Linked DNA regions of Chloroflexus aurantiacus J-10-fl. The protein of the gene in region 1 interacts with the protein of each later gene in a pairwise test. Links are inferred from orthologs where the notes say so. Each region holds a gene or a part of one and is shown on either strand. Other genes may lie near its edges. The genes, in order: sufU and CAUR_RS07565.

The links.
Region 2: the proteins of sufU (region 1) and CAUR_RS07565 interact in binary tests that used the Escherichia coli proteins (3 or more experiments, as listed by UniProt). The link is inferred for Chloroflexus aurantiacus J-10-fl from one-to-one orthologs.

What each region holds. Positions count from the first base shown.
Region 1 is NC_010175.1:4,664,057-4,667,064, forward strand. The notes cover bases 200-2,879. They hold sufU (Fe-S cluster assembly sulfur transfer protein SufU), read left to right. Parts: upstream 200-1,183; coding sequence 1,184-1,576; downstream 1,577-2,879. Other genes in these bases: CAUR_RS18290 (cysteine desulfurase), read left to right, coding at 200-1,165; sufB (Fe-S cluster assembly protein SufB), read left to right, coding at 1,604-2,879. Also shown: more of CAUR_RS18290, read left to right, coding at 1-199; more of sufB, read left to right, coding at 2,880-3,008. UniProt on the Escherichia coli protein: A scaffold on which IscS assembles Fe-S clusters. Exists as 2 interconverting forms, a structured (S) and disordered (D) form. The D-state is the preferred substrate for IscS.
Region 2 is NC_010175.1:2,008,714-2,011,904, forward strand. What follows is about bases 1-2,863. They hold CAUR_RS07565 (cysteine desulfurase family protein), read right to left. Parts: upstream 2,084-2,863; coding sequence 917-2,083; downstream 1-916. Other genes in these bases: glnA (type I glutamate--ammonia ligase), read left to right, coding at 1-429; csx15 (CRISPR-associated protein Csx15), read right to left, coding at 2,103-2,489; CAUR_RS07575 (META domain-containing protein), read left to right, coding at 2,718-2,863. Also shown: more of CAUR_RS07575, read left to right, coding at 2,864-3,131. UniProt on the Escherichia coli protein: Master enzyme that delivers sulfur to a number of partners involved in Fe-S cluster assembly, tRNA modification or cofactor biosynthesis. Catalyzes the removal of elemental sulfur from cysteine to produce alanine.

The DNA.
Region 1 (3,008 bases):
CAAGCCACTGGCCTTTCTCGACAGTGCCGCATCGTCACAAAAACCACGCCGGGTGATTGAGACGCTGGAAGATTATTACCGGCGCTACAATGCCAACGTTCATCGCGGTGTCTACCGCTTGAGCGAAGAGGCAACCTTTGCCTACGAGCGAGCACGGGGAAAGCTGGCACGCTTTATCAATGCTGCCAGTCAACGCGAGATCATTTTTGTTCGTAATACCACCGAAGCGATTAACCTGGTTGCTTATGCCTGGGGTGGGGCAAATATTCGCGCTGGTGATCGCATTTTGCTGACTATGATGGAGCACCACTCGAATATTGTGCCCTGGCAGTTGCTGGCGCAACGTACCGGTGCCGAGCTGATCTATCTGCCCTTCGATGGGCAGGGACGACTGGTACTTGATGATCTCGACCGTCTGCTCGACGAACGGGTAAAGCTGGTTGCCTTTACGCACCAATCGAACGTCTTGGGCACGATCAACCCGGTGGCACCAATTGTCGCCCGGGCGCGAGCAGTCGGAGCACGGGTCTTGCTCGACGCTGCCCAGAGTGTGCCGCATATGCCGGTTGACGTACAGGCGTTGGGTATTGATTTTCTGGCCTTTAGCGGCCACAAGATGTGCGGCCCAACCGGGATTGGCGTGCTGTGGGGCCGGCGTGAGGTGTTGCAGGCGATGCCGCCATTTCTGGGTGGTGGCTCAATGATCGACCTGGTCGAGCTTGATCACAGTACCTTCGCCGCGATACCGGCACGGTTTGAGGCAGGAACACCGGCAATCGGCGAAGCAATCGCTCTCGGCGAAGCAGCCGACTACCTGCAAGAGGTGGGATTGGCGACCATTCATCAGCACGAACAGGAACTGACCGCGTATGCACTTGAACGGCTGGCCGCCGTTCCCGGCATAACGATCTATGGGCCGCCGGCCGGGCCAGATCGCGGCGGTGCCATCAGCTTCAGCCTTGAAGGCGTCCATCCGCACGACGTGGCGGCGGTTCTGGATCAGGAAGGGGTTGCAGTACGTGCCGGCCATCACTGTACCCAGCCCCTGCATCGGGTATTAGGGGTACCGGCAACCACGCGGGCCAGCTTCTACCTGTACAACTTGCCCGAAGAGATTGATCGGCTGGTTGCCGGGTTGCACAAGGCACGACAGCTCTTTGCCTGATAGAGGCAGGAAACGACCATGGATGACATTTATCGCGAACAAATTCTCGAACATGCCCGTCATCCGCGCAACTTCGGTCATCTACCGGCACCGACGGTTATCCGCGAGGAGCGTAATCCGCTCTGCGGCGATCAAATCCGGCTGGAACTGGCGATTACCGATGATGTGATTACCGATGTGCGCTTCAGCGGGCGAGGGTGTGCGATCAGCCAGGCCAGTGCGTCACTCCTGACCGAAGCGATCAAGGGGATGCCGGTCGCTGCCGCCAAACAGTTTAGTAAGGATGATCTACTCGATTTAATCGGGATACCGCTGGCTCACAACCCAACCCGGCTCAAATGCGCCTTGCTTTCGCTGAAAGCCTTAAAGGCCGGCCTCTACGGGGTGAGCCAGATGGATGAAGATATGTAGTCAGATACCTGGAAAAGGAGTAGCACCGTGGTTGCTGAAGCAGTCAATTTGCAATTCGATTACTCGCGCTATGGTTTCCGTCAGGAAGAGCGCTATGTCTATAAAGCACCGAAAGGTCTCAACGAGCGGATCGTGCGCGAACTCTCCGGGATGAAGGGTGAACCGGAGTGGATGCTCAAGCGCCGTCTGCGCGCACTCGAGATCTTCAACAAGAAGCCTACACCTCTGGTGGGCACCTGGGCCAATCCTGAACTGGCCGAACTGAACTACGACGATATTCACTACTTCGTCCGCGCCAACGAGCGTCCACAGACCGACTGGGATGCCGTGCCGCCGGAGATCAAGAACACCTTCGAGCGTCTGGGTATTCCCGAAGCCGAGCGGAAGTTCCTGGCCGGTGTCGGTGCCCAGTATGAGTCGGAAGTGGTCTATCACTCGCTGCGTGAGGAGTGGGCAAAGCAGGGTGTGATCTTCCTCGATACCGACACAGCCCTGAAAGAGTACCCCGAATTCTTCAAAGAGTACTTCGGGACGATTGTGCCGGCGGCAGACAACAAGTATGCTGCGCTCAATACTGCGGTCTGGTCGGGTGGCTCGTTCGTCTACGTGCCAAAGGGAGTGAAGGTTGATATTCCGCTCCAGGCCTATTTCCGCATCAACGCCGAGCGCATGGGGCAGTTCGAGCGAACGCTGATCATTATCGATGAGGGAGCCGAGGCGCACTACATTGAGGGTTGTACAGCACCGATCTACAGCACCAACTCGCTCCACTCGGCAGTGGTCGAGGTGATTGTGAAGAAAGGTGGCAAGTTCCGCTACACCACGATTCAGAACTGGGCCAACAACATCTTCAATCTGGTCACCAAGCGAGCGGTGGCCTACGAAGAGGCCAGCATGGAGTGGGTGGACGGTAATATCGGCTCGAAGCTGACCATGAAGTACCCGTCGGTTTACCTGATGGGACGCAAGGCACGCGGCGAGGTGCTCTCGGTAGCGTATGCCGGACGTGGTCAGCATCAGGACGCCGGTGCCAAGATGATACACCTGGCCCCGGAAACCACCTCACGCATTACCAACAAGTCGGTGAGCAAGGATGGTGGTAAGACAACCTACCGTGGGCTGGCGAAGGTGGCACCCGGCGCTTACGGCGCGAAGATCAACGTCAACTGTGACGCGCTGATCCTGGACGAGCATTCAGCCTCGGATACGATTCCGTATATCGAGATTGAAGAGGATCGCTGCACGCTGGCCCACGAGGCAACCGTTGGTCGGATCGGTGCCGAACAGCTCTTCTACCTGATGAGCCGCGGTATCTCCGAGTCGGATGCCCTCTCGATGATCGTGCTCGGCTTCATGGAGCCATTCACCCGCGAACTGCCGATGGAGTACGCGGTTGAGCTGAACCGCCTGATCCAGCTCGAAATGGAAGGGT
Region 2 (3,191 bases), 2.7 Mb from region 1 along the record:
GCTCCGATCAATCTTGTCTACTCGATGCGCAATCGCTCGGCGGCGATCCGTATTCCGACCTATAGCTCATCACCCAAGGCGCGCCGTATCGAATTCCGGGCGCCGGATGCGATGTGCAACCCGTATCTCGCCTTCGCTGCTATGATGCTGGCCGGTCTCGACGGTATCCAGAACAAGATTGAGCCGCCACCGCCGCTCGATGTTGACATCTACGAACTCTCACCGGAAGAGAAGGGCGACATTCGCAGCACACCCGGCTCGCTCACCGAAGCCCTTGATGCACTCGAACAGGATTATCACTTCCTGCTCAAGGGCAATGTCTTCACGACCGATCTGCTCGAAACGTACATCGAAACCAAGCGCAAAGAGGCTGTCGGTCTGTCGCTGCGCCCGCATCCGTATGAGTTCATGATGTATTACGACGCTTAATAGCCCGCTACATACGCAACAGAAGGGGCGCATTCCAGGTGCGCCCCTTCTGTTTTGCTCACGCGAGCCTGCTATGAATACCGCCCCCATCCGAAGCATTGTCGGGTGGGGTAAGTGACGACAATACCTCGCCTTCTGATGCGGATCGATTACGCAGGTATTCTCGTGTCGCGTAGTCTGGCGTGCAGAAGCCATGCCTTCGCGCCGCCCATAATGCTCTACTCCCGATGCGCGTTGTGACGGTTACGAGCATACCTGGGCGCATGGGAATATGATCCACGCTAACCCATTACCCTCCACCCCATCCTAAGCGCAGAAGTGGACCCGGCGCATCCCCAGCGTAAGCGGTGATCCAGCTATCCCTCTTCACACAAACCGGTTGCTCGAGTGTCCCGCTAGCCTTTGCCGGTTTGATTGATGGGTGGGCAGATATTCTCATCAAACAGAGAGCATAGAAACAATGCACGCCAGGTATGCACTCCCGGCATCACGCACACGGCGTCAGCGTTCGCAATTGCGCGACCAGATCGGGTAACAGATCGAGCAGAGTGTCAATCTGCTCATCGGTGGTCTGGCGGCCCAGGGAGAAGCGGATCGAGCCGTTGGCTTCGTCGGGTGAGAGACCCATTGCCAGTAAGACGTGCGACGGTTCGAGTGAGCCAGAGGTGCAGGCACTTCCTGAACTGGCACAGATGCCGCGCTGGTCGAGCAGCAGTAAGAGGCTTTCGGTCTCAATACAGGCGAAACCTACATTAACGATGCCCGGTAGTCGGGTCTGGCGGTCGCCATTCAGCCACGATTGTGGAATGCGGGTAAGCACCCCGTCAATCAGGCGTTCACTCAATGCTCGTAATCGATTCGCGTGCGCGGTACGCTCGCTCTCGGCAATGCTCAAGGCTTTGGCCAACCCCACAATACCGGCGATGTTCTCCGTACCGGCCCGGCGGCGGCGTTCCTGAGCGCCACCGTTGATCTGTGGCACCAGCGGTGTTCCCCGGCGCAGATACAATACACCTACCCCCTGCGGCCCGTAAAACTTGTGGGCGGTTAGACTCAGGAGGTCAACCCCCAACGCATGCACATCCAGCGGTAACTGGCCGGGTGCCTGCACTGCATCCGTGTGAAAGAGCACGCCACGCTCGCGGCAGATGGCTGCCAGCTCGGTGATCGGCTGGATGACACCCGTCTCATTGTTGGCATACATCACCGAGACGAGCGCGGTTTCGGGGCGGATTGCAGTACTGAGATCGGCAGGTTGGACGCGACCGGTGCGATCAACCGGTAGCAGGGTTACCGTAAACCCCTCATATTCCACCAGGTAGTCGAGTGCATGGAGAACGGCGTGATGTTCGATGGTACTGCTAATGAGATGGGTTTTGCCCTGGGCCCGTAGCGCCATGGCCACCCCTTTGATGGCCAGATTAATGCTTTCACTCCCGCCGCCGGTAAAGACAATCTCTTTTGGCTGACACCCTAACACCAGCGCTACCTGCTCACGCGCATCGTCCAACGCCTGCAATGCAGCCCGGCCAACCTGATGGATGCTGGATGCGTTTCCACTCATGCCGGTCAGGAATGGCATCATCGCTTCCAGTACTCGTGGATCGAGCGGTGTTGTGGCAGCGTAGTCAAGGTAAATCAGGCGACTATTCATAGACGGTTCTCCGGCAAGGTTATTGAGCACGACGGGTACGTGCTTCGTCGCGTAGCACCTGGAGATTGAGTATTTCGGCCACTTCGTAGCGAGGCGGCAACGAACCGGCTATTGGACGAATTCGCAATACCGGCGGGAAGTATCCCATGCGGCCATGCAGCTCGGCCAGCAGGGCAGCGGCACTGAAGTTGAGAGCTGGGAGATTAACCAGGATCGCTTCGCTCTGCCATTGCTGAGGCGAAAGACCGGCAGCATCGGCCATGGCGACGATTTGCGGGAGTAACGGCTGTTGCTGATCGATTTGACTGGGAATGTCAAGCAATCGATCAATGTGCTGGCCGGTCAATGCAACGATTTGTTCTTGCTGCGCTGCGGTGATGGGATGGGCATAGTTTAGGATAATCATCTTTCAATCCTTGTATGACGTATCTCTCTATCTATTGTAGCGCAGACTGATTGATAGAGTGCTGGCGATGGGTCGCTTGTTGTGAATGGTTGTGGAACATTTGCCTGTTGATTCACGTTTGGAGATTGACTGATAGCCTGACGTCACCGCCCAACAGCGAGTTCTGGGGAGACAGGCATCAACAGACACATCGCCGAATGTACCAGAACGATGAAAGGACATCTTCCTATGAGTGCAATCCGGGTAATAATGCTCCTACTGGTTATGTTCCTGGTAGCCTGTACGAATCGTAGCATACCCACCACTGATCTTACCAATAGACAGTGGCAGTTGATCGAACTTGAGGGTCAACCACCGTTACCATCAGAACAGGCGTTATCGATGGCGTTTGATAACACCGGACGTATAAGCGGATTTGCCGGTTGTAATTCCTTTAGCGGTAGCTATCGTGTTGAAGGAACGACAATCTCTATCAGCGACGTGGTGACGACTCTGATGGCCTGCGCCGATGATGCAGTGACTACTCAGGAGATGATGTTTCATCAGGCGTTGCAGGCTGTAACGCAGTACGAATTAAACGCCGGGACGCTGACCCTGCGCGATGAACATGGTGTTGTTCGTCTCCGCTTCCAGGCATTTTAATCCGCCGTTGCCCATGCGGTAACCGGACGGGTAATGTGCCGTAGAGTGAGGGGCATGCAT